Regions from separate parts of the Peribacillus sp. NPDC101480 genome, predicted to be linked through region 3. Evidence: riboswitches for the same ligand, from Rfam matches in the RefSeq annotation. Region 3 holds a riboswitch; each other region holds the start of a gene.

Region 1 (11,168 bases), on a different contig from region 3:
TCATTTCACTCCCGGACAATGCTATGATGATGCCTTTAACGGAAACCATTCAGACATTCACTGGGACCTGGTCAATATCCAGCGGCCTGAATATGGCGGAGGGGAAATACATTTTGATGACGTCTTGATACGTAAGGACGGACGCTTCGTTTTACCGGAACTGGAAAATTTAAATCCAGAAAATTTAAAATAAAGTAAAATAAAAAAACGACCGACCCGCTCTAACGGGACGATCGTTTTTTTATTTTACCTGCAGTGAATGCTCATAGGCTGCTTGGAACTTTTGAATGTCCCCCGCACCCATGAATAACACGACACTGTTTTCATGATTTTGCAATATTGATGTTGTGTTCTCCGTAATCAGCTCGGCTCCGGGAATCTTATCTTGAAGGTCTTCAATCGATAACTTCCCTTGATGTTCACGAGCAGATCCAAAAATTTCACATAAGTATACTTTGTCGGCCAAATTCAAGCTGTCGGCGAATTCATCAAGGAAAGCCTGAGTTCTCGAGAAAGTATGCGGCTGGAATACCGCAACAACTTCACGCTCTGGATATTTCTGACGCGCCGAGTCGACAGTTGCAGAGATCTCGGTCGGATGATGTGCATAATCATCAATGATGATCTGACTTCCGATTTCCTTTTCTGAGAACCGGCGTTTAACTCCGCCAAAAGTCCGCAATTGGGCTTTCACAGCTTCCGTATCCAAGTTTTCATATTTACAAAGTGCAATGACACCAAGTGCATTCAACACATTATGCTTTCCAAAAGTAGGAATAGTGAATGTATCATAGTAATTGTTCCTTACATGCACATCAAAAGTCGTGCCATCCGGAGTGACGGAAACATTTTTTGCTTGAAAATCATTTCCTTCTGCAAATCCGTAAAAAATAACCGGTACTTTCGCCTGAATATGTGGTAAATGTTCATCATCCCCGCACGCAATGATGCCTTTGTTGACTTGAAGGGCCATCGTTTGGAAAGCCTCGAACACGTCTTCGACATTGGCATAATAATCAGGATGATCAAAATCGATATTCGTCATGATTGCATAATCCGGATAATAGGAAAGGAAATGACGGCGATATTCACATGCTTCGAATACGAAGTAATCAGAATTCACGATTCCTTTACCCGTTCCATCCCCAATCAAGAAGGATGTCGGTTTAGCGCCCCCCATCACATGGGCAAGTAAGCCGGTCGTCGATGTTTTACCATGCGCTCCCGTAACCGCCACGCTGATGAAGTTTTTCATGAAATCACCTAGGAAACGGTGATAACGGATGATCGGCAAATCAAGTTCTTTTGCCTTCACGATTTCCGGATGACTATCCGGAAACGCATTTCCTGCAATGATGGTCATTCCAGGTTGAATATTTTCCTCGTTGAAAGGAAGGATTTTAATCCCGGCTTTTTCTAATGCCAATTGTGTAAAAAATTCTTTTTCGTAATCGGAACCCTGCACTTCAATATTCATATCATGCAGTATTTGTGCAAGAGCACTCATACCCGACCCTTTAATTCCCACAAAATGGTAAGCAGTCATAAAGCGAACCTCCACCAATCGTCTACCTGTATGACAGTATATGACGTCATCTTTTATTTGTTTTTTCATTACGAGACTTGTTAGTAACGCAATTTCTTCATAGGTTTTTCAAGCTTATATTTTCAATCATTCATCAACAAAAAACTATTATATCACTTTTTTATTCATTCATCCATGTCAGGCAGATGCCAATTTATCAAATCATTGGCTTTTCCCTTAATTAAAGTGATAAAAAAGGGTTTTCACCCCTTCACATTATATACAATTTCCTTTTATTAGGTTCTCTTAATTAACATGTAAAAATTCCAGTTCTTCTTCCGTAATCAATACATCCCTGGGCCTTGAACCCCTGGATTCGGAAACTACTCCATGTTGCTCCATCATTTCTATTAGGCGCGATGCACGGTTATAACCGACACGGAAGCGCCTTTGGACACTAGAAGCAGATGCAGCCTGCTGGCTCACGACAAATTCACAGGCCTCGAAAAACAGTTCATCCGCTTCTTCCGTGACTTGGGCCCTGTTCAGCAAGTCTTCCTGCTCGAACAGGTATTTTGGCTGCTGCTCCAGTTTAACATGGTTAACGACCTGGTCGATTTCTTCATCACTAACAAAAGTCCCTTGCAGGCGCACCGTTTTTGAAGAGCCGTTTTCAGCGAATAACATATCTCCTCTTCCCAATAATTTTTCTGCACCGCCGCTATCGATGATCGTACGGGAGTCGACCTGTGAAGAAACCGAAAAAGCGATCCTTGTCGGGATATTTGCCTTGATCAATCCAGTTATGACATCGACTGAAGGTCTTTGAGTGGCTACAATCAAATGGATGCCGCAGGCACGGGCCTTTTGGGCAATCCGGCAAATCGCTTCCTCTACATCAGCCGGGGACATCATCATTAGATCTGCAAGCTCATCGATGATCACCAGGATATAAGGCAGCTTGCTTGAATATTGACCGGCTTTTTCCGCTTGGTCATTAAAGCGGGTGATATCACGGACACCGGCATGTACAAACAATTCATAACGCCGTTCCATCTCCTCTACAGCCCACTTCAACGCAGCCGTAGCGGCTTTTACATCGGTTATGACTGGACTGACCAAATGCGGGATCCGGTTATATGGGGCGAGCTCAACCATTTTCGGATCGATCAACAGCAATTTCAACTCCTGCGGTGTCGCTTTATAAAGCAAGCTTACCAGCATGGTGTTGATACAGACACTTTTCCCCGACCCCGTTTGCCCGGCTATCAATCCATGCGGCATCTTTCTCAAATCGGTGATGATTGGCTGACCGGATATATCGAGCCCTAAGGCCACAGCAAGCGGTGATTCATGCTCTTGAAACTCAGTACTTTCCAAAACCTCCCGCAAAAATACCGGTTTGCTTTTCCTGTTCGGAATCTCTATGCCAATTGTATGTTTACCCGGAATAGGCGCTTCCATCCGCATATCTTGAGCAGCAAGGCTTAGTTTGATGTCATCCATCAGGTTCGTCACTTTATTCACCTTCACTCCCGGTTCCGGATGCACCTCGAAACGGGTTACTGCCGGTCCTTGAGTGACATTGACGACCTTTGCACGGACATTGAAATTTTTCAATGTCTCATCAAGTAATAAAGTCTGTTCCTCGAGCCACACATCATCATGCACAGCATAAGTGGGAGGTGTCAGCAATTCGATATTAGGAAACACATAGTATGGATTTTCATTTTCATCCGCTTCGACGGAGCCAAACACTGCCGGGATTTCGCCCTTACTGCCTTCTGCCGCTTCCTCTGTATATACTGCTTCTTGATACCCGTGTCCAGAAATCGGGGATTCCTGTTCCAAGAGCGGCTTAGGGTTGGAACCGATGTTGGATTCGACTGTATTTTCAGGCACAGCAGCGACGGTTTCGGAACCAACCTTAGCGTCCGAAAAGGAAAGTGATATGGCCGGAGTCTGCTCTTTCGGAATAACTCTGCCTTCCTCCTGTTTCCGTTCAGGAATGGCGGTTGGTTTCGCTTGTCCTGCCTCTGTTTGGGCAGAATCATCCATTGGCCGCTTATCAGGTGATACTACTGCCCTTTCCGAATTAAGGCTTTTTTTTTCCGGCATCATTTTATTCATGAAGTCATTTTTTTTCCGATCTTGCTTAAGCATCATCACATTAAATGGGATATGTTTTTTCGGACGTTTGAGCTGCACTTCAGGTATTGCCTCAGATGGGTCTTCAGGCATTGTCCCTTGACTAACGGATGGTTGATTTGATTGTACAGCAATCTCCCCAGGAACCGATATCGCTTCAGGCGGTGTGTCGTCCGTCTGTTCCATGATGGATACAGCGACTTCGCGTCCAAATTCTACTTCGTCCTGTTCAATAGCCTCTTTTTCCACCGCAGGCTCAATTATGTTGGGCTCGATTACTGCTTGTTCTGGCAGTATCTCAATGGAATTCCTGCGAAAGAAAGCGGGTATCTCTGAATCTTCCAGTTTTTCTTCCGCTTGTTCCGGTATAAGAACGGATGGTTCTGTCGTCAATTCCTCATGTGACACTTCTTTTGGGATTTCAGGAATCGATGCTGGAATCCCGATATCGGGTTCTTCCTTTTTTAGGACGGGCATTTTGCTTTCTAATTCATATTCGACAATTTCTTCAGAAACGACTGTTTTTTTTTCCGGACGACGGAACCCATAAATGGGTGAAGGGATTTCCGTCGGACGGAATGGAGTATTTGAAGGGACTATTTTTGAGACTTCCTCCCGTTCGAAGTTTCTCCGTTTTGGTTCAGGATCCCTCACAGGCCTTCTTGTTTCTTTGGCCGCGCTTCCCTTTTTGGGTTCATGATCTTCCCTGTTTCTTTCCCTAGGCTTTCTTTTGCTCTGTTCACGATCTGGAATGAGCGGAAACTTGAACTGCCCTTTTGGATATTGAAACAGGATTTTCGTATCAGGGTCTGGCGTCTGCGACATTTTTTCCACTTTTTGATTGTAAACCTTTATTTCTTCTTCCTTTGACTTCGCAAGCTTTGAAAAATCCATTTTCCTTAATGTCTCTTCATCAAGCGGTTCATCTATAATAATCTCTTCAATTTCAATAATTTCCTCTGCTTGGAACCATTTTTTCATCTTATTTAGCCATTTCAAAACTATCACTCTTTCTACATCTGTAGTTATGTAACTAATTCTACCAGTTATTTTAAAAATATCGAGAAAATTTAAGCTAAATTGGGATTAGTATCTATTTTTTTATCGCACTCTTACTAACTTAACGTATTTCGCAGAACTCCTACCCTATTAAACCCCTTCTGGTATGAGTTTAAACCTGCACTTCGTGAAATAACATTAGCCCTTAGTCTACTATTTAAATAAAACACCGCTGTTAAATCGCGTTTACAAAGAGATTAAGTTTTCATGCGGCGCAAGAAGCAGACTGGTCAATTCATTGAAGCATCCTTCACGAAACCTCCGGTGGCATCCTGAAACCCATAAAACACCGTTCGTTAATACCGAACGGTGTTTTGTGGGTTTCTGCACTTTTTTGCAAACAAATATACCAATGGAACTATTCCCATTCATAAAAATCGCATACAACTTGGGCCACTGATTTGGATGCGATCAAAAGGGCATCTTCATCAATGTCGAATTTGGGATGGTGATTGAAATATGCCTTCTCCACCCCTTTTGGTTTACAGCCAATGTAAAAGAAGCAGCCAGGAATCTTTTCTGCATAATACGAAAAATCCTCTGAACCAGAGAAAACCGGAAATTCCATAACCTTTTTAATATCTTGGTCTTTCATGCTTTCCAGACTATTTTTCACGAATCCAGTCAATTCAGGGTCATTATATAACGGAGGATAATCAGGCACATATGTTAGTTCGCACTGAACATCAAATTCCGTTTCTATCCCTTTAACGATGCGGTGGATTTCCCTATCGATCAGCTGTTGGGTCTCTGCTGTCATATAACGGACATCCCCTTCAATTTCTATACGATCTTTAATGACATTAAAGCTTCCTTTTCCATCGAAGGAGCCGACTGTGACCACGCCCATATCAAAAGGGTTCAAGCGGCGGCTGATCACGGTTTGTACGGCTGTCACGAAATGGGCGCCTGCCACAATGGCATCATTGGCCATATGCGGGGACGAACCATGGCCGCCTACACCCTTAATCGCCAGCTTGAAATAGGTCCGTCCAGCCATCGAATAGCCGCCGTGATACCCGACAACCCCTGCAGGATGGGACGGAAATAAGTGGATTCCAAAAACGGCATCAAGTTCATCCAAAAACCCTGATTCCATAATGCTCTTTGCTCCACCTGGGGGTGTTTCTTCTGCATGTTGATGGATTATTTTAATCGTACCGGATAGGGAATCTTTAAGCTCATTGATGCAGTCTGCCAGAACCAATAAATAAGCGGTATGCCCATCATGTCCGCAGGCATGCATGACACCTTCATTTTTTGAACGGAACGGGACATCCGCTTCTTCTGTAATCGGCAACGCATCGAAATCCGCACGGAGACCTATCGTTTTCCCAGGTTTTCCGCCTTCGATCGTTACGATGATCCCTAATCCATTTCCTACATTCGTTTGAATCGACACATCCTTACCCTTATAAAAATCAATGATATATTGTGCCGTTTTTTCTTCTTTGAAGGATAGTTCCGGGTTCTCGTGTAAATGACGGCGGATTTGAACCATTTCCCCTTTACGGGCTTCCAGCATGTTCATTAATTTGCTTTTCACGTTCACGTTTATTCTCCCCCTTATTTCAAGTTGAGCATATTAGTAGTTCCATGTTCGGTGCATGCCTTCCGATACAAAGTGCCAATTAAAAAAGGGCAGTGAAGGATTGCGTAAACTTACCGCTCCCCTTCTCTGTCCTTTTCACCTGAGAGTTTAGCTCCATTTTTGGTCATGGAGATTTCCCCTTTGGTGGCACACTGCTTCCTGCGCACTCTCCAGAGCTGCGTCCAGCTGCGGTTCCATTTACCTGAGAGATTTGCTCCAAGGGATCTTTTTGGAACTTGCTCCTTCGGTGGCTCAATGCTTGCACTCTCCCACAACGTTCATCCGCTTGTTCTTTTTATATTCTCAAAATATTCCAATTATATTATCGCCGATTAAAAAATAAATATCAACTCTGAGTTATAAACTCTATTAAACTTTAAAAGGACCGCTGCCAGATGCTGACACGATCCTTTTGTGATTCATTATTGTTCAGGCTTTTTGTTTTTACCCATAATGAAGATGGGCTCCAACTCATTTTCTTCATAAAGGAATGATAGAGCCGTTATCGGAACATGACCGCTGGCAAAGAAGCTCATCGCCATTTGCGCAAGAATATCATAGCCCGTATCATTCTTCACATCGGCAATGATGATGACATCCTGATGGGGAATGGCCACAGCCATGGTTCCCTCGATCTTGTCCTTCATTTCCCGAAGCCATGATTCATTTAAAATCCTGCTGGCATCATATCCATCATTCGTGTTCAAAAAATAAAATGCATTACCTGCAACGATATCCGACTTCATTTCAGTGGTGAGGGAACGGGCATTGAATAGGGCAATTTCACGGATCCTGTCACCCTGCCAATTTTCCCGTTGAATCATCTTTTCATCTATAAGACGGTAGGTTTTCCCTAAATCAAGGGCATAAAAAACCCGGGTTTCAGCCGTATGCTCATCGAATAAAAACGGATTTCCTTCTTCGGATTCCATTGGAAAGGAGGTCGAGCGGATGACTGGGAAAATGAATTTCTCCTTGCCTTCCATACTGTGTTCTTCCCCCATCACATTCAGGGCCTCTTCCACGTAATAGGTAATTTCATCGATGGCCTTTTCCTGTACGTTTTCATAGTTAGCAAGCACAGGAGGCAACTCGATGGTGATCCCCTTCCCGGTCTTCACATTTTCCACCCGTAACGTATCTTGCTTGCTATCGAATTTGAATGAGCGATTCTCATCTTTTAAACGCTCCTTCAAGATATTTTTCAGCTTCGTGCTGTCCATTTTCATGACTGACCCTCCTCTTCATTGAAAAATCCCCAGCGAGAAGGGGAAATTGATTATAGTGATTGAATGAATTCCTCAATTTGTTCTTGCGTTTTGCGATCCTTGCTCACAAATCTGCCTAGCTCCTTGCCATTATCATACGCAATGAAACTTGGTATACCGAATACATCATTAGCCGCACACACATCGATGAATTCATCACGGTCCACATAAATGAATGTAAAGTCAGGAAATTTCGTTTCAATCTCCGGCATTATCGGTTCGATTACACGGCAATCTCCACACCATGTTGCTGAAAAAAGAAAGATATGTTTGCCTTCATTTTTAAATGCATCATATTGCTCTACTGTTTGTAATTTTTCCATTTGTATATTCCTCCTGCTCTAAATGACACCTTATTTTTTATAATCCCATCATACCAGAGTCTCCAGGAATCAACCATTAATACGGATCGGTTGAAAGTCACTGGTCCTCTTATTTCTGGGGCACGGATGAAACGATTTCCATCATTTGTTTTGCATCGGTTTTTAATTGGTCTTTATCCGTTTCGGTTGTCAGCTTCACTCCGCCGATCCCCACTGCAAGCTCATACTTTTCTTTCGGTATCTCTTTAATCGAAATAAAGCCGAATTTATCATCGGTTTGAAAAGAATGCAGTACTTCAAATTGATCCTCTTGTTCCTTTATGGCCAAATATAACACGGAGCTGTCTTCTTTTTCATTCGGATTGACAAATAATATATAAATCTTATCACCTTTTTGTAAAATCAAATTATTATCATGTTCTTCCACAACTTTAAAATCGTTTGGCAGATAGACCTGAATTAGGCCTGCCTCTTGATTGGGCTGTTTTTCATCGTCACGAAAAGCCACTTCAGCAGCCTTCATTGCCTTTTCGGTTTGTCTTTCGATACCTGAGCAGCCCACGATCAAACTGCTTATCAACAGGAAAACAAGAAAATTCTTATTCGATAAAGCCATCGTCATTCCTCCAGCCGTCTCTTTTACTACCATATGGATAATATTATCCTTATTTACGGAATTCATCCATTTTCTAAAAAACATGGTACAATGAAAGCAATTTTATTATCGAGGAGGAAAACAATGAAGTTAATCGTGTATCTTGCTGGGGAGATCCATTCAAATTGGAGAAGCGAGTTGAGAGATAAGGCCGCTGCACTGAAGCTTCCTTTAGAATTCGTAAGCCCGATGGAAAATCATGAACGCTCCGATAATATCGGTGAAGATATCCTGGGGGAACAGCCGAATCCTATCCTGAAGGATGCGGCCGCTTCCCAAATCAATAATTTACGGACAGGTCTTTTGATGAAAAAAGCCGATCTTGTCGTCGCCCTTTTTGGTGAGAAATATAAACAGTGGAATACTGCCATGGACGCAAGCACCGCCGTTTCCCTGGGTAAACCGCTTATTTTGATTCGCCCGGAATCCCATCACCATGCCTTAAAGGAATTATCGGAAAAGGCGAGTGTCACGGTCGAATCCGTGAACCAAGCCATGAAGGTGCTTTCTTATATTTTTGAAGAAGGGCTGTAAATCTCCCTGTCCCTTAACCTTCCAGCTCAAGTATGAAGGATTTTTGTTTACCCAAATAAAAAGCTTGCAGGAGAAAGTTAGATTCCTAACCTCACCTGCAAGCGAAAAACGAATAAATTTTGATGGTTGAACACTATTTCTTTTTAATGGGAATCCAAATTTCGGAGTAATAGTCTGGGTTTGAAGCGTCGTCATTCGTGTATACTTCCAATTCGGGAGTGCCGGCATGTTCATGACCGCTGGTAGGAAACCATTCGGAAAAAATTCGCTTCCAAGCTTGTTGGATGCTATCAGGCATAGGTCCGTGAACTTCAAATACAACCCACTTGGAAGCCGGTATCGTAAGGGTCGAAAACTCTTCAGGCGCTTCCCCGGCATACTCTGCACCTATCCAATAATCCATCGTTTCATTTTTTTCCACAGCCCGCTTATCGATACATACACCAAGCAAGCCATTTATTTGGCCATTGTTCAGCTTCGCTAACCTATCTCCTGTTCCATCCGAATTGACTTTCTCCCACAACTTTGGAATCCCGATCAAATTCTCTTCATTGACCAAGGAAAACTCTTGCTTGATTCCAATCAATTGAAAGGAATCTCTTTCAAGGATATTGTATTTCATCGGTTTTGCCCCTTTCAGAATAACCTGTATCATCAGGCGTTCATAGAATTTCAGCTTCCCCATATACTTTCGGGCTTCGCTTGGAGATACCCCATGCTGCCTTCGAAAAGCCTTTGAGAATGCCTCGGGGTTGTCATAGCAGTACTTGTAGGCTAAATCAATGACCTTGCCATTTGTGGATGAAATCTCCTGGGCCGCCAAGGTCAGTCTTCGACGCCGGATATATTCACCAATGGAAATATCCGTTAAAATGGTGAATGTCCGTTGAAAATGAAAAGCTGAAGCATTCGCCTGCCTGGAAATGCTCTCGATTGTCAGGTCCTCCAATAAGTGCTCTTCGATATAGTCGATGGCCTTTTGGATTGATTCAACCCACCCCATATCCGCTCACCCCTTGTCACTATATTAGCAAAGCCGCTCAATAAAACCCTGTCTTATTCTGCTCTGTTTTGGCAGTGTTCGTTTCATCATTCGAAGCCCGCCTTTCCATGGCAGTGATTCAAAAATCCTGCTTTTTCATTTTCAGCTTATATTCGTATTGACCGGCTAACATCCTCATGATATGAAGGAACATTTCGCCCCTAGTGATTCGCTCATTTGTAAATACGCCGATTGCTCCTTCCTTTTTGCTTATATTCTCTTGCCTTGTGAAGGCATCCATCACCGGTCCCAACTCTTCACCGTCCAGCAGCTTCCCGGCAACAATTCCCGGTACCGGGATTCTCGCTCCGGCAGCTACAAAGACCTCGCCGTCCCTCGTGGCCATTGCACCCCAATTGCACAGAAACAGGGCTTGTCCCATTTTCACGACACCGCCTTCAAGTCCGATACCCATATCGGCATCACTTTGAATCAAGCAATTCCGGGCACGTGTCATTGCCCCCTCCATCGTTTCCTCGTCTGAAAAAGGCTGTTCCGGGACCCCGCTCTCCACTTGAAGCGAAATGATTTTAGCATCTTCATATACACCAAGCACGGCACTTATTTTCGCCGGATTCTTACTGCCTACTGCTATTTTCAATATAATTACCTTCCTTCTATGTAAAAAAAGCTGATGGAAAAGGATTCATGACAGCATCCCTTTCCATTTCAGCTTCCTCCATCAACCGTTTTTTATCAAGGTCTCGAATGTCGTTTTATCACAGGAACGAACCAATTTACCAATCAGTTCTCGTGCAGCGGCATAATCATCAATATGAATCATGGATGCATGTGTATGAATATAGCGGGAACAAATGCCAATCACCCCGCTTGGAATGCCTTCGTTTGCAATATGGACTTGCCCTGCATCCGTGCCGCCTTGGGAAACGAAATATTGATACGGAATCTCATTCGACTCTGCCGTATCAAGGATGAATTCCCTCATGCCGCGATGCGTTACCATCGAACGATCGAAAATGCGTAGCAGTGCCCCTTTTCCAAGCTGACCAAATTCACTTTTAC
Region 2 (11,168 bases), on a different contig from region 3:
ATAAATGGTAAGGCTGATCGCCCCCATCCAAACTGCCTCAGACATAGAGATGGCACCATAAGATGCTTCTGAGACAATGATCCCCAATCCTTTCAGCTGCACGACGATCACTGGAATCATCGACACCACACCGACAAGCGCAGCCAAAATTCCTAAACCGGGACTCTTATATTTGCTTACAAAGAAATCGGATTGAGACATCAGTTTATTTTCCTTGGCATATCTCCATATTTCCGGTAGGAGCCAATAGGATAATACGTAAGATAAAGTAATGTAAATTAGAACGTATAGAGCGGGTGCGCCCTTGCCATAAGCCCAGCCGCTGCCGCCAAGAAAGGAGAAGGTCGTATAGATTTCCCCAGCCATCAGCAGAAAGACGAATATCGCACCAAAACCGCGTCCGCCAACCGTCCATTGTTCCAAGTCCATATCTTTTCCTTTTGAAGAGCGTATGCCTAAAAATATCGATAGAAGTAAAAATGCTAAAATGATTAAGAGAGCAATATTCATTCCTGGTCACCTTCCCGATTCCTGGGATCCAGCTTATACATGATGCCCAGTATGGCAGAGGTAAGGACCACCCACATAGCCATCCAGAACATATTGAAAGGCATCCCTAATACATATGGTTCTATTTTATTAACAAAAGGCAGAAATCCTAGTATGCCTATAAAAGGAACTAGAGTAAGAATATATATAATCTTCATAAACAAACCCCTCCGTTTTAATAAAGTGAAACGCCCACCAATGGGGTTTATTCTTCAATGCCACTGATGGATGGGTGAACCAAACCGGGATGAAAAATTCATACATGACGGAAAAGTTCCGATAATATATATTAGCTTACACTATTTTGATATAAAATTTAATGCAGTTGCCTGATATATTTGAGCAACTGTGCGCAGACAGCCGAACAATGATATGTTCATAAAACAGATAAAGCCTTGAATTCATAGTGAGTTCAAGGCTTTATTTCCTTTAGCTATATTTTTTCCGAGAATTATATAGTATTACCAAAAGTATGAACCAGATTGGGGTCAAGAGCAGTGATAGTCGTGTAGCTTCAGCGAATAGCATAACAATAAGGATGAACAGGAATAATCCTAATATGGCGTAATTGACAAAGGGTGTAAAAGGAGCCTTGAAAGTCGATTTCGCTCTTAGGTCAGGCCTTGTTTTCGAATATTTGATATGGGAAATCAAGATAATGCTCCATACCCATATGAAACAGATGGCACTGATGGTCGTCACGACGGTAAATGCCTGTTCAGGTATCAGTTTGCTTAATAAAGCCCCTATTGATACAACGATTGTGGATGTTAATAAGGCATTGCTCGGAACAGCCTGTTTATTTAATTTTTCCAGTTTAGCAGGGGCTTCGCCATTCCTGCTTAACGTATAAAGTATTCGGCTCGTTGAAAATAAACCGCTGTTGCATGCAGAAGCAGCGGATGTCAAAACGACGAAGTTGATGATCCCTGCAGCGACAGGAATGCCGATTAACGCAAAGACCTCTACAAATGGGCTGCTCGTGGCATCCAGTTGTGTCCATGGGTTGACGCAGAGAATGACGAATAGTGCACCAACATAGAAAAGTAAAATCCGGACAGGGATTTTATTGATGGCAGATGGAATGTTCTTTCTCGGGTTTGCCGTTTCTGCTGCGGAAACCCCGACCAATTCGACACCGACAAATGAGAAGACGACCAGCTGTAAAGATAATAGGAATCCAGAAATGCCATTAGGGAACATGCCCCCATGATTCCATAGGTTCGTTAGGGAAACCGTTCCGCTATTGGTATTGAAGCCGATGATCAAAAGGATGATCCCCACGACGATCAAGGCGATGATCGTGATTACTTTAATGATGGCAAACCAGAATTCCAATTCACCAAATAACTTAACGGTCAAAAGGTTCAATCCTAACAGAATGACTAGGCATATTAGAGCCGGAATCCATTGAGGGATATCGAACCAATATTGCATATAGACGCCGACAGCTATGATATCGGCCATTGCGGTCATGATCCAACAGAACCAATATGTCCACCCTGTCACGAAGCCGGCCCATGGACCGACATATTCGGTTGCAAATTCAGTGAATGATGTATACCCTGCATTGGATAAGAGCAATTCCCCTAGTGCCCTCATCACAAAAAACAAGGCAATCCCTATTATCAGATAGGAAAATAAAATGGAAGGTCCTGCTAATTGTATGGCTTTTCCGGAACCTAAAAATAATCCGGTGCCAATGGTTCCTCCTATTGCGATCAGTTGTACATGTCTATTTTTTAAATCTCTTTTTAATTCTTGTTTTGCCAATTCTTACTCCCCCGTCTTTTTATAGTCTTGGTAGTGAATGAATTTATCTGAATGGTCTTGGAGAGAGGGACTGATTTTTTCGTCCAGCTTGCCTTTCCCATTGGTTTTAAAGCTGTTGTTTTTAGTCCAACCACAAAATGGACAATAAAAAAAGAGATTGGATAATACCAATCTCTTAAAGGGTTCAGAATAACAATTTTATCATTCGTTACTCTTCTGTCCTTTTGCCTGAGATTGTGAATCCTTCGGCGCTGCAACTTGTACAGTCTCTCCAGAAGCTGCTCCTGCTATAGTGTCATCCATAGCATTCATCGCTTGCTTGTATGCGGTTGTGAATAAATGTTGTCAGTGATAATCTACCACTGCTGAATCATTCATTATGCTTATAAAATAATATTGGAATTCTATCATCTATTTTTCGGAAGGTCAACAAGTTTTTTTTGAAGTGAAAACGGCAATAGCTGTAGTTTTATAGTGGTCTTAATTTTTATTAAGGTACTTGAAAAATTTGTTTTTTGGATGATCACTATTATGAAATATTGAACATCATTTTTTTGAAATGATATTTTTAGATAAGGGAAATTGCCAAGATATATTTGGTAACTGTTTATTTCAAAAATACAATTGTATTTTTACAGAATATTTACTATTATAAGATAAGAAAACATAATTGAAGTGTTATTGATATTTTTTTCGATAAAGCATTTCTAACCGCAATAATTAATAGAGAGTCGTTCGTGTTAAGGATGGAAAAGCATTACCGATATTGCATCTGGGGGAGTTAAACATGTCGAACAAGGAATTAAAGAGAGGGCTGGAAGCACGTCACATTCAAATGATAGCTTTGGGCGGAACCATCGGTGTCGGGTTATTCATGGGATCGGCGAGCACGATCAAATGGACCGGGCCCTCTGTAATGCTTGCTTATGCCATCGCAGGTATTTTTATATTTTTCATCATGCGTTCCATGGGTGAGATGCTCTATTTAGAACCGACTACAGGTTCTTTTGCAACCTTTGCGAGCAGCTATATACATCCTTTGGCAGGTTATATGACTGCTTGGAGCAATTGGTTTCAATGGGTAATCGTCGGAATGTCCGAAATCATCGCGGTTGGGTTGTATATGCAATATTGGTTCCCGGATTTACCGGCTTGGATACCAGGTGTGGTCGCCATGATCATCTTGGGGGCGGCCAACCTCATTTCAGTTAAATCCTTCGGGGAATTTGAATTCTGGTTTGCACTTATAAAAATCATAACGATCATATTGATGATCGTTGCCGGCCTAGGCCTTATCTTCTTTGGAATAGGGAATGGCGGGGATGCGATTGGATTATCGAATCTATGGGAAAATGGCGGCTTCTTTACGGGAGGCTGGACAGGATTCTTCTTTGCGCTTTCCCTTGTCGTGGCATCCTATCAAGGCGTTGAGCTTATCGGCATCACAGCCGGAGAAGCGAAAGATCCAAGGAAGACCGTAACAAAAGCTATCCAATCAATCATATGGCGTATATTAATTTTCTATATTGGTGCCATATTTGTCATCGTGACAGTCTTCCCTTGGGATCAACTGGATGACTTAGGAAGCCCATTCGTTTCAACCTTTGCTAAAATAGGTATCACAGCAGCAGCAGGAATCATCAACTTTGTCGTAATCACAGCGGCAATGTCTGGATGCAACAGTGGGATTTTCAGTGCAGGGCGTATGCTTTACACACTTGCATTGAATGGCCAAGCTCCAAAAGTCTTTGCTAAAGTATCTAAAAATGGAGTGCCGGCATATTGTACGATCGCTGTACTATTAGGATTGGGCATCGGGGTTATCCTGAATTACCTTGCACCGCCGCAATTATTCCTTTATGTGTACAGTGCGAGTGTATTACCCGGGATGATTCCATGGTTTGTCTTACTTATCAGTGAGCTTAAATTCAGAAAGGTAAATGCCGCTGAAATGGAGAAACATCCGTTCAAGATGCCTTTGGCCCCTTACAGTAACTATGCGACAATTGCCTTCTTACTGATGGTGTTGGTCGGTATGTGGATCAATCCTAGTACCCGGATTTCCTTGGTTGTCGGGATCGTTTTCCTAGCCTTGGTCGTAGCAAGTTATTACATGCTGAAAATGGATAAACGAACACCATTGGATGTTAAATCCGATGATGAAATTTCTGGATAAGAAACTCTATCGGAAAGCCCTTCTCTTAATTCGAGAAGGGCTTTTTTGTCTTTGGTGATTGTTGGAATTCAGGAGTAAAATGGCGAAATTCACGAGTAAAACGGCAAAACTTACGAGTAAAGTGGTGGAATTCACGAGTAAAATGGCGAAACTCACGAGTAAATCAGCGAATCTCACGAGTAAAGCTAATTAGTCCCCGTAACAAGGGATGCCAGCAGTGGGACGCTTATGGAATGTGTCTTCCTGACAGACTTTTTCATAGGATGTAACATCATCTTTACCCGAGGGAGGGGGTATATTTTGGAAAGAACAAAGCTTACCGGGCGGGTCGTTACACCTAATGATGCTGAGTATGAGCAGGCCAGGATAAATAATAACTTAAGTTTTTCTAAATTTCCAAAGGTCATTGTGTTTTGTCAGAATTCCAATGATGTATTGAATTCATTGAAGTGGGCCCGGGAAAATCATACACCTTTCCGGGTTAGGAGCGGCAGGCATAGTTATGAAAATTTTTCATTAGTGAATGGCGGTCTAATCATTGATATAAGTGAAATGTACAATATCAAGGTCAACCGTGAAAAAATGATTGCAAAAATCGAAGCCGGAGCTGATTTAGGTCAAGTATATAATACGCTATGGAAGTATGGCACGACGCTTCCGGCTGGAACCGAAAGCGGTGTTGGTCTTGTAGGCCTTACGCTCGGCGGTGGAATAGGCATGTTATCGAGACGCTTTGGACTTACTTGTGACAATTTGCTTGAAATAGAAATGGTAAGGGCGTGCGGAAAGAGGGGCGCCAAACTTATTAAAGCAAATAGGAAAATTAATAGTGATTTATTTTGGGCATGCTGCGGGGGTGGAGGGGGAAACTTTGGCATAGTCACTTCTCTTACCTTTCGGGTACACCCCGTATCAAGGGTATCGATTTTCTCCGTCACATGGGGATGGGAAGATTTTGAAGCGGTGTTTGAAGCCTGGCAGGATTGGGCCCCTCAAGTTGAAGAGTGTTTAACTTCAGAAATCGAATTCAAGTCAAAGGAAGTAAACCAAATTATCGCTCAAGGTGAATTTGTTGGGCCATCATATAGGTTGCAGCAGCTTCTAAAGCCTTTGACGAGAGCGGGTTTTCCAACAAATACCATGATAAAGGAAGTCCCGTACATTGATGCTGTGCAATTCTTTAATGATCCAAGTGGAAATCGACCGGCCCATCGCAAGCGGTCGGGGTCCTTCATTGAAAAACCTTTTCAACGGCAAGCAATCTTGACGATGAAGCATTTTCTGGAAAACGCTCCAAATGAAAATGCAGCCATTTGGCACCAATCCCTAGGAGGGGCAGTTGGCCGTGTGTCCCCAAATGAAACGGCTTTTTATTATCGGGATGCCATCATCGCCCAGGAGTATCTGGCTACATGGACGAATCCAGAAGAAGAGCGGCAAAACATCCAGTGGATCAAAGAACTTAAATGCGCATTGTCACCATATACTACAGGTGACTACGTGAATTGGCCGGATATCCTCATCGAAGATTGGCCAACTGCGTACTATGGAGAAAATTTCAAGCGGCTTCGGGAAGTTAAAACGAGATATGATCCATGCAATACGTTTAAATTCCCTCAAAGTATACCGCCTTTTAAGAAGTGGGTCTGAAAAAGCTTGGATGAACCAAAAACATTCGTTATTAAAAGGCCTATTCCTCAATTGGGATAGGCCTCTTTTATTTTCATTTTATCATTCTGCTTGCTGAGCTTGAACTGCACTGTAAACCTGATTTACGGAAGACTGGGCTTGTGCGATTTCTTGAGCTGCTTGTTTAATGGCTTCTTGTGCCAAAGTTGGATCAGAGGAAGATTTTTCAATTGCTTGTGAAAGTAAGGTTTGTGTTAGGGTAACGTTTGCCTTTGCTTGGTTTAATTGATTGATATCAATTTGTTGTTGAGGCATGTAGCTTCTCTCCTTATGTCATTATTGGAATTACTCCATTAGGATGACCTTTCTTTTCTTTTTTATAAGGAGAAAAAATATATGACGCAGACAGGATGGGCAGCTTGGGGAAATTTTGAAACAAGCAAAAAAGCCATTTAAATAAACGATGCCAAATTTATGGACAATACAAATTCATGAAAAAGGTACACCCTTAGGATTGAAAACGGGCAGAAAGAGAATGAATTTATTAGTTTTATTTAATATACGTTCCTAATATCATGTTGTATGAGATCGCAATAAAGATATCGTGACTTGTTGGTTGTTAGTTAATTAAATTACACTTTACTTATTGGTTTTATAAGATTAAAATCGGAGAAAGAATTATTATAAGATATGAGCTGATTGGACAACCAAAAGCTCCTGAACGCGATAAGCGAACAGGAGCTTTTTGCGTTCATTTTGGTAAAAGGAGTTGGCAAGATGAATATTGATCATATTGAGGCATTTATGTATGTTGTTCACCTTAATAGTTTTCATAAAGCCGCAGAGGCAATGTTTTTATCACAACCGACGGTTTCGGCAAGAATTAAGACGCTTGAGAGTGAACTCGATTCAGTACTATTTGAGAGGCAAGGGAGAGGGATAATTTTAACCGAAAAAGGGAAAGCCTTCATTCCATTTGCGGATCAAATTATTCGGACCTTTCACCAGGGGAAAAAGCAGTTAAAAACAGGAAGCGAACTGGAGGAAATAACGATAGGGGCTAATATCATTACATCGCAATACTTTATTCCATATGCTCTTCCTCTATGGAAAAAGGAAAACCCCAATTTACGCTTTAAATTTATTTCAGCAACAAATGATGTATTAGTGGAAAAATTGCTTCAGAAACAGGTTGATATAGCATTTATGAAGGATGTTACACATAGTGGTTTGCAAAATTACAAGACCCTTGATAATTCGATTCGTTTAGTCGTGTATCCAGGACATCCATTTCAACTTCAAACTGAGCTAACAGTACAGGAATTAGCAATGGAGCCGTTGGTATTTTTTGAGTGTGGTGCATTTGACTGGAACCACGTTCATAAAATTTTTGAAGTATCTAATGTAGAGCCGCGCATTGAGTTTCAGGTTGATCACCTGGAAGTGGCGAAGTCGCTAATTCTTAGCAGAAGCTGTATCGGATTTTTACCGTACTTATGTATTAAAAAAGAGTTGGAACAGGGCACTCTGGTTGAAGTGGATGTGTCACATTTAATCAAGATAAAGCAGCATATCTATCTAACGCATTTAAATCACGGGTTGGAATCACCCTTACTATGGAAAGACATTCTTTTATCAATTCGGAAATTTGAGAAAAACCATCAGCAATTACAGATACAATCGAATTGATAGATATTTTCTATCAATACAATATTTTTTTCTATTAGTAAAACTATTGCCATTAGCATGTTTTAGGTGATAGGATATGTCAAAATATAATTATTCGCATAAGTAAACTTTGAATTAAAACGGAGGAGAGAATATGAGTTATAAGCTTGGCATTTTAGACCAGAGCCCGATATTTCCAGGAGCTTCAGCATTTGATGCACTACAGCAAACCATTAATCTGGCTAGACATGCAGAAGAGTGGGGTTATACTCGTTTCTGGGTATCGGAACATCATCATGCCGAACAGTTAGCGGGGTCCTCCCCGGAAGTATTGATTTCTTATTTATTAGCCCAAACAAAATCGATTCGGGTAGGGTCCGGAGGTGTTATGCTTCAGCATTATAGTCCATATAAAGTGGCGGAAAACTTTCACGTGTTATCAAATCTTTCGCCAGGCAGGGTAGACCTTGGCATCGGAAAGGCACCAGGTGGTCTCCCCTTATCAACGAAGGCACTACAGTTTGGAACTGTGAATGATGGAAAAGATTTCGAAGAGCGGCTATCTTTCTTGCAAGAAATAATCGAAAATTCAGTTAATGAAACTCACCCGCTTGCAGGCATTCAAGCGACACCACTCCCTTCAAAAAAGCCAAAGATGTTTCTGCTTGGTGCAAGTGCTGACAGTGCCAGGCTAGCAGCCGATATTGGTATAGCTTATGTATTTGCCCGATTTATCAATAGTAATGAGACTGTACTCGAAGATGCTTCACGCATTTACCAAAGTAACTTTCCAACTGGGAGCTTTAAGGTATCGGTTTCAGTGATTGCTGCTCCTTCACAACAAGAAGCAGAACAGTTAACAGGTGATCAGAAGATTGTGAAAGTACATCTTAAAAGCGGTCGTTCTGTTACGGTCCAAACACTGGTGCAAGCAGAGTTATTTGGGAAACAATCTGGGGAGTCTTACGAAATTGAAGAACAGGATTCCAATATTATTGCCGGAACTCCCTCATATGTAAAAGAGGTATTAACAAATTTACATGAAAAATATGGGGTAGATGAGTTCATCCTACATTCGCCGATTTTAAAGGAAGCAGAAAGGTTAAGATCTTTCCGATTGTTGAGTCCACTTCAATTAGCCTTATCTGAACAGAAACACGTTACGAGCCAAAATTAAAAAGTCTTCAATAAATAGGCAAGATGCTAGATATCAGCAAAGCTAAATACCGATTAATTAAAGGAGGAGTATCTATGTCTGAGCAGAGAAAGTTGAAATTTGGAGCGCTTATTCACGGAGTTGGAGGGAGTATATCTGGTTGGAGACATCCTGATATTCAGGCAGATGCCAGTGTTAGTCTTGAATTTTATAAGGAGCAGGCCCAGAAGGCTGAAGAGGGAATGTTCGATTTACTTTTCATTGCTGACGGATTGTTTATCAATGAGAAGTCAATTCCGCATTTTTTAAATCGTTTTGAACCACTTACCATTTTATCCGCACTCGCTGCTTTCACATCAAGAATAGGGCTAGTCGGAACAGTTTCCACCTCATACAGTGAGCCATTTACTGTCGCCCGGCAATTTGCTTCACTTGATCACATTAGTCAAGGTCGTGGCGGATGGAACCTTGTTACTACTCCTCTTGAGAGTACGGCCTTGAACTATAACAAAACGATTGAAGAACACCCTGATCATGCCAAACGCTATCGGATAGCATCAGAATATATACAAGTTACCAAAGGACTTTGGGATTCATGGGAGGATGACGCGTTTACTCGGGATAAAAAATCCGGTGAGTTTTTTGATCCTTCTAAAATGCATCAATTAAAACATAAAGGAGAATTTTTCTCGGTGCAAGGACCACTCAACATTGCTAGATCTAAACAGGGGAGACCTGTCGTTTTTCAAGCAGGTTCATCAGAAGCTGGAAAAAATCTTGCGGCTAAAGAAGCGGATGCAATCTTTACAGGTCAACCAACTTTGGAAGATGCCAAGATATTTTATCATGATGTAAAAAACAGGGCTATTGCATTCGGGAGACACCCTGATGAAATTGTTATTTTGCCGGGTATCGCGCCAATCATTGGTGCAACTGTGGAAGAGGCAGAGCACAAATATCAAGAACTTGCTAACCTGGTTTCTATAGATAAGGCGCTTGACTATTTGGGACGATACTTCGATCATCATGATTTTTCCCAATATGAACTGGATGCACCTTTCCCTGATCTTGGAGACATCGGAAAAAACAGTTTCCGAAGTACAACTGATCGAATTAAACAGGAAGCCAAGGAGAAACAGTTAACGCTCCGTCAGGTAGCACTTAAAGAGACTACCCCCCGGACTACTTTTATTGGAACTCCAGAGAAAGTGGCGGATTTGATTCAGCAATGGTTCGAAGAGAAGGGCGCGGACGGATTTATCTTTGCTTCAAGTGTTCCAAATGCTTTAAGTGACTTTGTATCTTATGTGATTCCTATCCTGCAAAAAAGGGGAATATATCGTACTGAATATGAAGCAGAAACATTAAGAGGCAACTTGGGGCTTCCATTCCCGGAAAATCGTTATGCGAAGGAAAGCATTAATCAATAATTGAAGAATTATTTTAAAAATTGAAGGAGGAATAAGAAATGGGAGAAGCGTTATCTGTCGTCGTTTGGTCAAAACAAGGATGTCACTATTGCGAAGAGGTTAAACAATACTTAAAAGAAAAGGAGATCTCTTATCAAACGGTGGATGTTACCAATCATGATGAACGGCGAGATATTTTAGAAATCAAATATGGTGTTCGGTATGTGCCTATTATTGAAATTGGGAGAGGCAACGTATATGAGAGTGTTACGGAAATTGGCATACCTTATCTTGAAAAAGTACTCGAACGCTTACAATAACAAAATTTAACGGACTTAAAAAGATGACTAAGAACATTATGAAATAGAGCTAGAGCGAGTGATTTAATGGGAAATTGCAGATATTAATCCGACTATTCTTGTGTAAATAATATGTTATAGAAATGGGGAGTTAGTCATGACACAGCTAATCCGTCTTGCTACTGTAAAGGATGCTCCAGAAGTGCTAAACGTCACACTTCGGGCTTATGAACCAATTAGAGAATTGAATATTAACTTTCTGGCTGCGACAGCTGATTTGCAGCTAGTGACGAATAATATTAGGCGGAATCTCACTTATGTTTTAGAACAGGAGGGTCAAATTGTTTCCACTGTGACAGTTCGTCATCCATGGAATGATCCTGATCATTTCAGTCCGTACCCATTCATTTGGTGGTTTGCAGTCGACCCCCTATACAAACAAAAAGGTTTTGGCTCAACTTTGTTAACCTGGGTGGAAGAAAATGCACTTCGGGAACAGGTGAAAGCGC
Region 3 (11,168 bases):
ATTTTATCGGGGGAAATAGTAAATGAAAAAAATTATTGCTTCAGTAGTAGTGACGGGATTGTTACTTTCGAATCCTTTGGTAAGTAATGCTGCATTAGGAGATCGTACGTTAAAAAGTGGAATGACTCATACCGAAGTAAAACAATTACAAGGGGTTTTAAAGAATAAAGGGTACTTCACTAATAAAAACACTACTACATATTTTGGCACAGTCACTAAAAGTTCGGTAGTGAAATTTCAAAAAAAGAAGGGCTTGAAAGCTGACGGTATTGTAGGTCCGAATACATATAAGGCTTTGGGGATTACAAAAAAAACTGCTCAAAAGTCAAACGGTAATTCATCTACTAATCTGGTAAGTAACGCTAAAAAATATTTGGGTGTACCCTATGTATGGGGAGGGAGTACACCAAAAGGTTTTGATTGCAGCGGATTTTTAAAATATGTTTTCGAAAAAAGTACCGATGTGACTTTGCCTAGAACTGTTGCGGAAATGTATAAGAAGGGGAAAAAGGTTTCTTCACCAAAAGTTGGGGATCTTGTTTTTTTTGAAACCTATAAACCTGGCGCCTCTCATGCGGGCATTTATATTGGAGGGAACCAATTCATTCATAGTTCCTCTTCAAAAGGTGTAAGTATTACTTCGATGAATAATAGCTATTGGTCAGAAAGATATTTAGGTGCAAAAACATATAATTGATAGGGTTGACTTTTAACTTTTATAACAATAAGCCCAGTTCTTTTTCAAGGACTGGCTTTTTTTATTAATCTACAAATAGGTTATTATATCGAGAAGTCCTATGAAGATGATAACCACACTTCTTTTCGTTATTATTAAGGAACCTTCTGCCCCAATCCGGAAAGGTTTAACCATGAAACAGATGCTTTAATGTTTTATATGATCTTTAATGAGCATTATTGGTTTTACATAAATACCAATACCGAGAAACAAAGCACTCGAAATCGGAGAGAATCCGCCAACCCATGCAACTAAAATAACTCCTAGTAATAGAAAGTCTCTGAATCGGTGCTTGGCTTTTTTGTCTTGAGGGCATTGCATTAAAGCGATTGAAGGCAGTGTAGAGAAATTGCCTGGAGTTAACACTGTGAAAGAAAACTTGGATTCAGGAACTGTTGAAGTGGAATTTAATCCAGACATGTACAATAACATTTAATATTGAATCACGATTTCGTTTAGAATAACATATACTTTACCGGGGTATGGTTTATTATAACCCTGGTCGTTAATTGTTTCCTAACATCCTATTGAAATGAAATTTGATAAAACTGGCTGCTACAAAGTGTGGGGAGAATTTAAATTTGATGTAAAGTCAAAGAGGTCAAATAAAAAGGAAAAAGGGGATTTCTTATGAACTTAGATGGGGTTAGCAAACATCTATTAATTTGCAACGGGAAAACATGCACGAAAAATGGAGCAGAAGAAGTAACAGAGACCATTAGAGGGGAATTGAAAAACTTAGAACTACAAAAAAAGATTCACACAACAAAAACATTATGCAACGGCCAATGCAAGCATGGGCCGATCACTGTTCTATATCCACAAGGAACCTGGTATAAAGAAATGAATAAAACAAAAAGTAAAGAACTTATTCGTCAATTGAAAGAAAATGAAAATGTTCATTTAGGTTCAGAACTTTATTACCATGATGGGAAAACATACAAGAACCATGAGAGTGAATGAACTGTAACATCTTACTTCTATATCTAAAAAGGTTTCTGTACAGGGAGCTTTTCTGGAAAAAATTGAGATATTCAATAGACTGATCATTTATACCAATCAGCCCATATTTCCATCAATAGCGTTTCTTCTCCCCATTAATACTAATTGAAAATTGGTCTATCAGAAAAAATGGAAGTTTTGGAAAGAGCATTAGCGTCTATGCCAGAAGTATTGGAGTTTCATTGTTTAACAGGTGAGTAGTAGAAAATTCAATATTTTTACCAATCTGAGGGAAAAATACCCGTTCGTAAAAGTACACTTTACGAACGGGTATTTTCCTGGATGGCGGAAGAGGAAACTTTTAATTCCTTCATGTTAATTTCACTAGCTTATTATTCTCTATCTTGTTAAGATTGATATACCTGTCTAAATCTTCGAAAAATATCGAAAGTTCGGTGTAAAAATGAATCTTATGACAAAAGATTTACTGATTAACTTTTTAATTATCCTTTTTCCGATCTTTTTATTGCAAATGAGCTATCTAGTGAAGTACGTATACCGTTTAGATGCATTAAAAGGATCCTTCCTATCGATTTTCCCTATTCTTTCACTTGTTCTATGCATGTTATTTCCCGTTGTTATAGAAAAGGATTTTGTTTGGGATCTTAGATGGATCCCTTTTCTATTAGGCGGTTTATATGGAGGCTACCGGTTAGGAATCATATTGATAGTCATCACTCTTGTTATCCGCTATTTATCAGGGGGTGATAATGGATTTTATATATCATGCATCACTTTTCCACTAATGGGAATTTCCCTGTTTTTTATATCTAAGTACTATCTAAAAATGTCTGTCAGTAAAAAAATCCTTATTGGCATATCATTAATATTCATTGTCCATATTCTTACGCAGTTTATTTCAACAGTCGTATTTGAACTTACTATCGGCATAAGCATATGGAAACAATACTTCACGATCCAAGTCATTGGAATCGTTGTTGTAATCTTACTATGGGAGGTCATCCTCACTAATTTTCAGGTTCTCGAAAAATTAGTGAAAGCGGAAAAATTGCAGATCGTTAGTCATCTGGCTGCAAGCATATCTCATGAAGTCAGAAATCCCCTTACGGTTACCAGGGGATATATTCAAATGTTATGTGAAGACGTGTCTTCCCATACAAAGGTCAAATATGCAAATATTGCACTGAAGGAATTGGATCGGGCCACGGATGTCATTAATGATTATTTGACGTTTGCTGCCATAAGCCCTGAAAACACGGAGCGATTAAGGGTATCAGAAGAAATTCAGCATGTCGTGAACAGCATAAAACCCTTGGCTAGCAATAATGGAACTGAATTGAAATTATCCTTATTCGAAGATGGAGCTTATTATATCATGGGGGAAAGGAAGAAATTCCAGCAGTGCTTGTTCAATATCTTAAAGAATGGGATAGAATCGATGGACCATGCTGGCGAAATATACATAGATTTAATTCATGCTGCCTCCACCATCCAAATTAAGATCCAAGATCAGGGAATTGGAATGACACAGGAACAGATATACCGTTTAGGTGAACCTTACTTCACGACAAAGAATAAAGGGACGGGATTAGGAATGATGGTTTCATATAGCGTTATCAAAAGCATGGAAGGAACGGTGCATGTGTCAAGTGTACACGGGAAAGGGACATGTTTCTCTATTAACCTGCCCATACATAAATACGAGCCTATTTAGTTTAGTGTAAATTGACGGTTTTATACACATAGATTACAATTTAAGTAAACTACCAATATTATGAAATGATTCAATGACGCATTTGATACCTAAGGGAGATGATTGTATGAAATCGCTTACAGATGGACAAATCATTTGGGAACCGACAAAGGAACAAATCGAGCAAACGGTATTGACTCAATATGTGAAATGGTTAAAAGAAAAGAAAGGTTTAACGTTTCATGATTATCATGAATTATGGAAATGGTCGGTAGATGAACTGGAGGAATTTTGGGCTTCAATTTGGGATTATTGTGATGTAAAAGCAGCCAGGAAATATGACAGGGTTTTAGCGGAGCAATCAATGCCAGGTGCGAAATGGTTCGAGGGGGCAAGGCTTAATTATGCTGAAAATGCATTATGGAATGAGCAAGAAGAGAAAACGGCGATTTTTTTCCGTTCCGAACATATCAGGCAGCAGGAAGTCAGCTGGAAAGAGCTGAAAGAAAAAGTAGCTTCTGTCGCCCATTCATTAAGGCAACTTGGTGTGAAATCCGGTGACCGTGTTGTTGCCTATATGCCAAACATACCTGAAGCTGTCATAGCTTTCTTGGCAACAGCAAGCATAGGTGCCATTTGGTCCAGTTGTTCACCTGACTTTGGGGCAAGAAGCGTCATAGATCGTTTCAAACAGATTGAACCGGTTGTATTACTGGCTGTTGATGGATATCAGTACAATGGAAATGTATATGATAAAACATCAGTCGTCTCCCAGCTTAAACAGGAATTGATCACTGTAAAGCATACCGTTCTGGTACCTTACATAGAAAAAAAGAATTTGGAAGTGAATCTGGCAGATACGATTCCTTGGGATGACCTTTTAAAAGAAAAGACAGAATTATCTTTTGAAAATGTTCCGTTCGATCATCCGCTTTGGATTCTCTATTCATCTGGCACAACCGGAATGCCAAAACCAATTGTACAAGGGCATGGCGGTATATTATTGGAGCATTTAAAATCAACAAGAATCCATCAAGGCATGACTTCCGAGGATACTGTATTCTGGTTTACGACGACAGGCTGGATGATGTGGAATCTCCTTATGGGCGGTTTGCTTAATGAAGGGACCATCGTCCTTTATGACGGCAGTCCTTCTTTTCCGAATATGGATGCCCTTTGGGAATTGGCTGAAGATACAGGCATGACTTTCTTTGGAACAAGTGCACCATTCCTTACGAATTCCATGAAGTTAGGAAACAAGCCAATGGGAAAATATGATTTATCGAAATTGAAGGCTCTTTTTTCAACTGGGGCTCCATTGTCTGGCGACGGTTATAAATGGGTGTATGAGAATGTCAAGAAGGATATCTGGCTCAGTTCATCCAGTGGCGGAACCGATGTTTGTGCCGGATTTGTAGGTGGCGTTCCAACATTGCCCGTAAGAATCGGAGAGATACAAGGAAGAGCATTGGGTGTTTGTGCGGAAGCTTTTGATGAGCATGGTCAAACATTGATTAATGAAGTCGGTGAATTGGTAATTACCAAACCGATGCCATCCATGCCGCTATACTTCTGGAATGATCATGACGGGACAAGATACTACGAGAGTTATTTCGATACGTATCCTGGCATATGGAAACATGGTGATTGGATAAAGATTGACGACAAGGGCAGCTGTATCATTTATGGTCGTTCCGACTCGACCATCAACCGTTCTGGTGTACGGATGGGAACTAGTGATATCTACCGGGTCGTCGAAGCGATCGACGAGGTGATGGAAAGCCTTGTCATTGATAGGGAAGTGCTTGGCCGCGGTTCCTCACTGCTGCTGTTCGTTGTCCTTAAACCCGGTAATGGCCTGGATGCAGCATTGACGGCAAAAATCAAGGAACAAATCAGAGGGCATGTGTCCCCTCGCTTTATCCCTGACCAAATCCATGTCGTTGAACAAATTCCGAAAACCTTGAACGGAAAGAAAATGGAAGTCCCGATACGTAAAGTGTTATTAGGTTTCGAGTTTGATAAAGTAGTGAATGCAGACTCCATGGGAAATCCAGAATCGCTACAGTTCTTTAAAGAATTAGCTCTCGAGTTGAATGAGAAAAAAATATTCTAGCAATCAGGCGGAGCAAAATGCTCCGTCTATTATTAGTTTTCCTGAATGGGTATGGTGTTAATTCTCCAATAAGTTTCTATCATTTGGATTGGCCTACCGTCTTAAAAAGAATATGTATTGCTGGAAATATTTCCTTGACAATTTTAAAACAGCTGAATAGAATAAAATATATAGTCAGTAAGTACTGACAGTCTATTCAGGGGAAGTGAGAGCATGAGCAGCAGTAATAAGCTAAGTACCGATGATAAGCTGCTGTTGGCGGCAATCGATCTAATCGCAGAGAAGGGATACAATGCTGTTACTACTCAGGAAATTGCTGGTGCCGCAGGTTTGAGTGAAAAAACACTGTTTCGTCGGTTTGGAAGCAAGCTAAATCTTCTAGAAAAAGCATTTGATCGATATCATTATGCCGAAGAGATGACAATACTTTTTAATGAAGAGCAAATCGTGTGGGACTTACATTCAGACTTACAACTGATCAGTCGAACATATCATGAAATCATGAATCGTAACCGTAAAATGATTATGATAAGTATCAAGGAGGAAGGCAATTTACCTGGGTTTCGAGAAAAAACACAAAAGCATCCTCGACAGTTACTGAAAATTTTGACAAACTATTTTAACACGATGTATGAGAAAGGAAAGCTTATTCACACTGAACCAGAGCTTCAGGCACTGTCGTTCATGATGATGAATTTTGGAGCCTTTATGAACAACCTGGATGCCGATGAAAACTATCCAACCGTATCCCTGGAGGCATTTATAACTGAGAGTGTGCAAATATTTACTAGGGCTTTAACTCCCTAGTTTTTTATTAAAAATAATGACAGTCAGCACTGACACCTTTTAATGATAAAAGAAGATGCCAATTATTAATGAATTGAAAAAAATATGTTAAATGACAGGAGATTATGAATATGAAATCAAGTAATACAATAGTATGGATTAATGTATTTACAGCTAAACCAGGCAAACTAGATGAATTGGTTGCTATCCAAGCTGAAGAACTACTCAATTTTAAGAAGGGATCACAAGGTGTTCCTGGTTGGATCAGCAGTCGTTGGCATCGTTCTGTAGAAAATAATAAGGCAATTATGGTAACTACCTTTGAGAGTATTGATTTTCATAAAAATTGGTTAGAAAAAAGTGAATTTAGAGAACATCTTAACAAAATAAACCATCTCATTGAAGATACAGAAGGTGGGTACTACACGTTAGTGGAAGAGATAAAAAATATGTAATCAAACAAATTATGAGGTTTTTATTCTTAACCAATTTATTTGCCAGTCATTAACGAGGAGGAGAAAACATTGGAAAAATTAAATATCGGAATTATCTTAGGAAGCACACGTATAGGACGCGTAAGTCCACAAGTAGGAAGTTGGGTAAAAGAAATAGCTGATGAACGAAAAGACGCAAATTATGAAATCGTCGATATCGTAGATTTTAACTTGCCATTTGTTGGAGAAGGCACTGGTAAAGAACCAGGATTATTAGCTTGGTCAGAAAAACTTTCTGGCTTGGATGGTTTTGTGTTTATCGTACAAGAATACAATCACAGTATTACAGGGGCCCTAAAAAACGCACTTGATTCCGCACGTGATGAATGGAACAACAAAGCTGCGGGCATCGTGAGCTATGGTTCAACTGGCGGAGCCCGTGCAGCTGAACATTTGCGTGGCATCTTAGGGGAATTACTAGTTGCGGACGTTCGGGTAAATCCAACATTATCGCTATTTACAGACTTTGAAAACTTCAAGACGTTTAAACCAGCTGATTTACACCTTGGGAATGTAAATGCAATGTTAGATCAAACGATTGCATGGAGCGGTGCCTTAAAAAAATTAAGATAAGCTTGATAGTTTACTAACCGCCTTTAAAGTAGCTTTCCTTGCCATGCCACTATACTCTTACATGGATTATGCACAGTTAAAAAGCAAAACGGCCTTCTAAAATTCAGCCTAGTTTAAAAGATTTAGTATAGCGGAATATTTAATATGTTTATTGAAAATGGTGACAAACCATTGGTTAGTTCTATAAGACCTATTGTAGAGTTGACACAAACTGTGCGATTATATGGGCACATAAAACGCCCGAAGGGGCAAAAAGTAAATGTTTCTTTAATTTTCTTTCGCATCTTTCTATTACTTTGCGAATAAAAAGTCCTTAACGAGTCTTTTTAAAGAAATGTATGGAGCTACACCATGCTTAGAATATATTGATTCGTTAAAAAGTATTATATAGAAGAAACAGAAACATTGATCAATTCACCAGAAATTTTAAACTATATTGGAAACCGTACTAACCAAACATGATCAATCGTAGAAACGGATACAGCAATGTTGAAACAAATGAAGTTATTGCTACAAGTTCACCTTACTTTAAATCAGATGTGTCTTGAATGTACATTTTTTTTTACCTGAATTGAATATCAATAAATGACCGCGAATGAAGAAAATTATTTTTCAAAAGCTTTATGGTTTTCTGAAGCATTGTTTACAGGTATACAGCGCATCTATTTAAGTACTTGGGACTTTCTCTTTATATGCCTTATAATACATCTGTTAAACCAAAGGAATTAGAACGAGTATATTTAAATTATATGATTTACTAAAAAAAATTGTTTAAGACATTCTTTATTCCTATTTAACGATTAATGGAATTCATTTTTTATATTAGAAAAGTGATTATATAATAAAGTCATTGTTGCTATGAGCTCCAATGACTTTTTCTATTTTAAAGCAAAACTTCTTTCGAATGGTATATTTACTTGCTAAGTTGAGTATTCACCTCCCTTTTTTGATGTGAATATTTGTTAGTGAAATATCTTACTATCTATAAAAGAAATATACAAAAATAATAAGTATATATAGATTTGATCATACTGTATGAATATGTTTTAAAAGAAGCTGGTAAAATGAATCGGGAATGGTTTCGTTAACACGTCAAGCATTGTGAAAATGGATACGTGATGATATATATAAACCCTATTGACCCAGATTATGTTATTCTATTTTTGTTTACATCAGTCCGTCAGAAAAACTGTAAAGGGGGTATAAGGTTAAAATGGTTAAGGAAAAGAAACTCAAGCTAAAGAAGCCAAAGAAGTGGTGGGGATGGGTTCTAGCATTTGTCATCATAGCTAATACAGTTGGTGGTGGGGACAAAGAGGAAGTTGCTAAAGAAGAGCAGGCTTCTGAAAATACTGTTGAACTTAGGGAGGAAGCTCCTAGACAATCTTTACTGCTGCAAGGAATTTCACGAGTCTCGAATTTTCTCTTTTTCCATACATCAATTATGTTAAAACTATAGATATTATTTCCTCTCCCGGCTTTGAATTTTGCCGTATTGTCAATCGAAAAATGCCGATATTTTTGCATATACATAAGCGTGTTTGGGATTTCTAACAACATAGAAAAGCTGCTAATAAGCTTGATTTTTCATAGCTAATAACCTCTAAAATATCCTGATCATAAAGTTCAAATTTGTCCATTTTTAGATTTCAGAAAATATAGTTTTTTCAGATAATCATTGAAATATCCATTAAAAACCGATAATATACAACTATTAAAACAACTTTATATCAGCGGATGATGATTGTGGGAGAGTCTAAACAATGTTTAGCACCGAAGGAGCAAATCCTATAAAAGCAGGAACTAATCTCTCAGGTAAAAGGACTACAATTGGACGCGTCTCTGAAGAGAGCCATAGGCCACCGAAGGAGTTAAACTCTCAGGTAAAAGGACAGAGGAAGGTAGGAAAATACCTATCTTTCCTCTGCCCTTTTTTGTACTTGGGAAGATAAAAAGAGAGGAGTGTTAATTGAGATCTGTAGATAAATGATCTATCCTTTGATTTGTACAATTAATGCTATATTTTCAAAAATGGTTGGTAGCTTTAGTTTAAAAATCTATATCCAGTACCCATCAAAGAAAACGCTTACATCAGTGAGACAGTCTCCAGTACGCTATTAATTCACACTCATTGAAAGGCTGACCCTTTAAAAGGGGAAAATTCCAAGTAGCCTAAAAAAGTAGAAGGTGGGAAATCGTATGCAGGAACAAAAGTTGGATAGAGGGCTAAAAAACAGGCACGTACAACTCATAGCTATTGGAGGGGCAATCGGAACGGGATTATTTCTTGGGGCAGGAAAATCTATTCATTTAGCCGGGCCATCAATTCTATTTGCTTACATGATTACAGGCATCATTTGCTTCTTAATCATGCGCGCACTTGGAGAACTGCTCTTATCTAATTTGAACTATCATTCCTTTGTTGACTTTGTAAGAGACTATTTAGGTAATATGGCTGCATTTGTAACCGGCTGGACCTACTGGTTTTGCTGGATTTCAATCGCAATGGCCGACTTAACGGCAGTTGGTCTTTATACTCAGTATTGGTTTCCTTCCGTACCGCAATGGATGCCAGGATTAATTGCACTAGTCATTCTGCTATTTATGAATCTTGCAACCGTAAAACTTTTTGGCGAAATGGAATTCTGGTTCGCATTAATTAAGGTCATCGCTATCCTAGCACTAATTGTTATCGGTATTTTCATGATTATTAAAGGCTTTTCCACTGATTCAGGCGCAGCAAGTTTCACGAATCTATGGAGACACGAAGGGATGTTCCCAAATGGAATAAATGGTTTTGTCCTCTCATTCCAGATGGTAGTGTTTGCGTTTGTGGGCATTGAACTTGTAGGACTTACAGCAGGTGAAACAGAAAATCCAGAAAAAGTTATCCCCAAAGCGATCAATAATATTCCTATTCGGATTATAATTTTCTACATTGGCGCACTTATTGTCATTATGAGTGTTTATCCGTGGAACGCAATCATCCCAACGGAAAGCCCATTCGTCCAAGTATTTGTGGCTGTAGGTATCGCTGGTGCAGCTGGTATCGTTAATTTTGTCGTCCTAACATCGGCTGCTTCGGCATGTAACAGCGCAATCTTCAGTACAAGCCGGATGGTATATTCACTTGCCAAAGATAAAAATGCACCTGTACCGTTTGCAAAACTTAATGACCGAAAAGTACCTTCCAATGCATTGTTCTTTTCAACTGTTGTCATTTTAATTTCCGTTGTTTTGAACTATTTAATGCCTGAAGGTGTATTTACCTTGATTACAAGTATTTCTACAGTATGTTTCATCTTTATTTGGGGAATTACAGTCATCAGTCATTTGAAATACCGTAAAACAAGGCCAGATCTAGTGAAAAAGAACAAATTTAAATTACCACTTTATCCAATTTCCAATTACTTGATCCTTGCTTTCCTAGCGTTCGTCCTTGTGGTTCTTGCACTTGCGGACGACACTCGTGTTGCCTTATTCGTTACACCTGTATGGTTCATTATGCTGATTGCGATTTATAAGATGGGCAAAACGAAGGTGGATCAGGCGAATCAGAGAGAGATAGCGGGGAATTAAGAGTCAAGAAATCCTTTGATTCTATTTGCGGTGTTTGTCCAGATAGTTGCCGCTCCATATTTTCCAACTCGGTGAGTAAAAAATCTGTCCGTTTTAAAAAAACAAAGATATCTGGTTGATCTTATGATAATTCGAAATAAATATTTTAGAATAGTATTGTTAGCGCTTTCAAAAATGCTTGACATAATTATGCTCAACAATTATTCTAAATGTACTAAATTGAATAAG

Evidence for each region. A riboswitch is a leader RNA that binds a small molecule or an ion and turns the genes downstream of it on or off. The one in region 3 is predicted to bind glycine.
Region 1: linked by a shared signal. The riboswitch ahead of ACQKMF_RS02935 (amidohydrolase) and the one ahead of ACQKMF_RS07630 (amino acid permease) in region 3 are both predicted to bind glycine.
Region 2: linked by a shared signal. The riboswitch ahead of ACQKMF_RS20400 (amino acid permease) and the one ahead of ACQKMF_RS07630 (amino acid permease) in region 3 are both predicted to bind glycine.

What each region holds. Positions count from the first base shown of each region.
Region 1 is NZ_JBNNSB010000001.1:560,857-572,024, reverse strand. It holds gene ACQKMF_RS02950 (aminopeptidase) at 1-193, shown strand, start outside; gene murC (UDP-N-acetylmuramate--L-alanine ligase) at 242-1,546, opposite strand; gene ACQKMF_RS02940 (DNA translocase FtsK) at 1,832-4,672, opposite strand; gene ACQKMF_RS02935 (amidohydrolase) at 5,091-6,278, opposite strand; glycine riboswitch at 6,503-6,605, opposite strand; gene ACQKMF_RS02930 (DUF1444 domain-containing protein) at 6,746-7,552, opposite strand; gene ACQKMF_RS02925 (thioredoxin family protein) at 7,603-7,914, opposite strand; gene ACQKMF_RS02920 (hypothetical protein) at 8,024-8,530, opposite strand; gene ACQKMF_RS02915 (YtoQ family protein) at 8,654-9,103, shown strand; gene ACQKMF_RS02910 (AraC family transcriptional regulator) at 9,237-10,106, opposite strand; gene ACQKMF_RS02905 (DUF84 family protein) at 10,225-10,746, opposite strand; gene ACQKMF_RS02900 (M42 family metallopeptidase) at 10,828-11,168, opposite strand, start outside.
Region 2 is NZ_JBNNSB010000006.1:244,195-255,362, forward strand. It holds gene ACQKMF_RS20390 (sodium:solute symporter family protein) at 1-510, opposite strand, end outside; gene ACQKMF_RS20395 (DUF3311 domain-containing protein) at 507-707, opposite strand; gene ACQKMF_RS20400 (amino acid permease) at 979-2,322, opposite strand; glycine riboswitch at 2,529-2,607, opposite strand; gene ACQKMF_RS20405 (amino acid permease) at 3,110-4,498, shown strand; gene ACQKMF_RS20410 (FAD-binding oxidoreductase) at 4,799-6,148, shown strand; gene ACQKMF_RS20415 (hypothetical protein) at 6,230-6,442, opposite strand; gene ACQKMF_RS20420 (LysR family transcriptional regulator) at 6,905-7,816, shown strand; gene ACQKMF_RS20425 (LLM class flavin-dependent oxidoreductase) at 7,950-8,972, shown strand; gene ACQKMF_RS20430 (LLM class flavin-dependent oxidoreductase) at 9,047-10,381, shown strand; gene ACQKMF_RS20435 (glutaredoxin family protein) at 10,420-10,680, shown strand; gene ACQKMF_RS20440 (GNAT family N-acetyltransferase) at 10,817-11,168, shown strand, end outside.
Region 3 is NZ_JBNNSB010000002.1:12,008-23,175, reverse strand. It holds gene ACQKMF_RS07680 (NlpC/P60 family protein) at 23-697, shown strand; gene ACQKMF_RS07675 (cation transporter) at 1,056-1,172, shown strand; gene ACQKMF_RS07670 ((2Fe-2S) ferredoxin domain-containing protein) at 1,367-1,699, shown strand; partial or broken gene ACQKMF_RS07665 (Lrp/AsnC family transcriptional regulator) at 1,859-1,936, shown strand; gene ACQKMF_RS07660 (ATP-binding protein) at 2,223-3,413, shown strand; gene ACQKMF_RS07655 (acetoacetate--CoA ligase) at 3,487-5,508, shown strand; gene ACQKMF_RS07650 (TetR/AcrR family transcriptional regulator) at 5,722-6,315, shown strand; gene ACQKMF_RS07645 (antibiotic biosynthesis monooxygenase family protein) at 6,426-6,749, shown strand; gene ACQKMF_RS07640 (NADPH-dependent FMN reductase) at 6,819-7,361, shown strand; gene ACQKMF_RS07635 (hypothetical protein) at 8,575-8,820, shown strand; glycine riboswitch at 9,099-9,198, shown strand; glycine riboswitch at 9,202-9,258, shown strand; gene ACQKMF_RS07630 (amino acid permease) at 9,561-10,940, shown strand.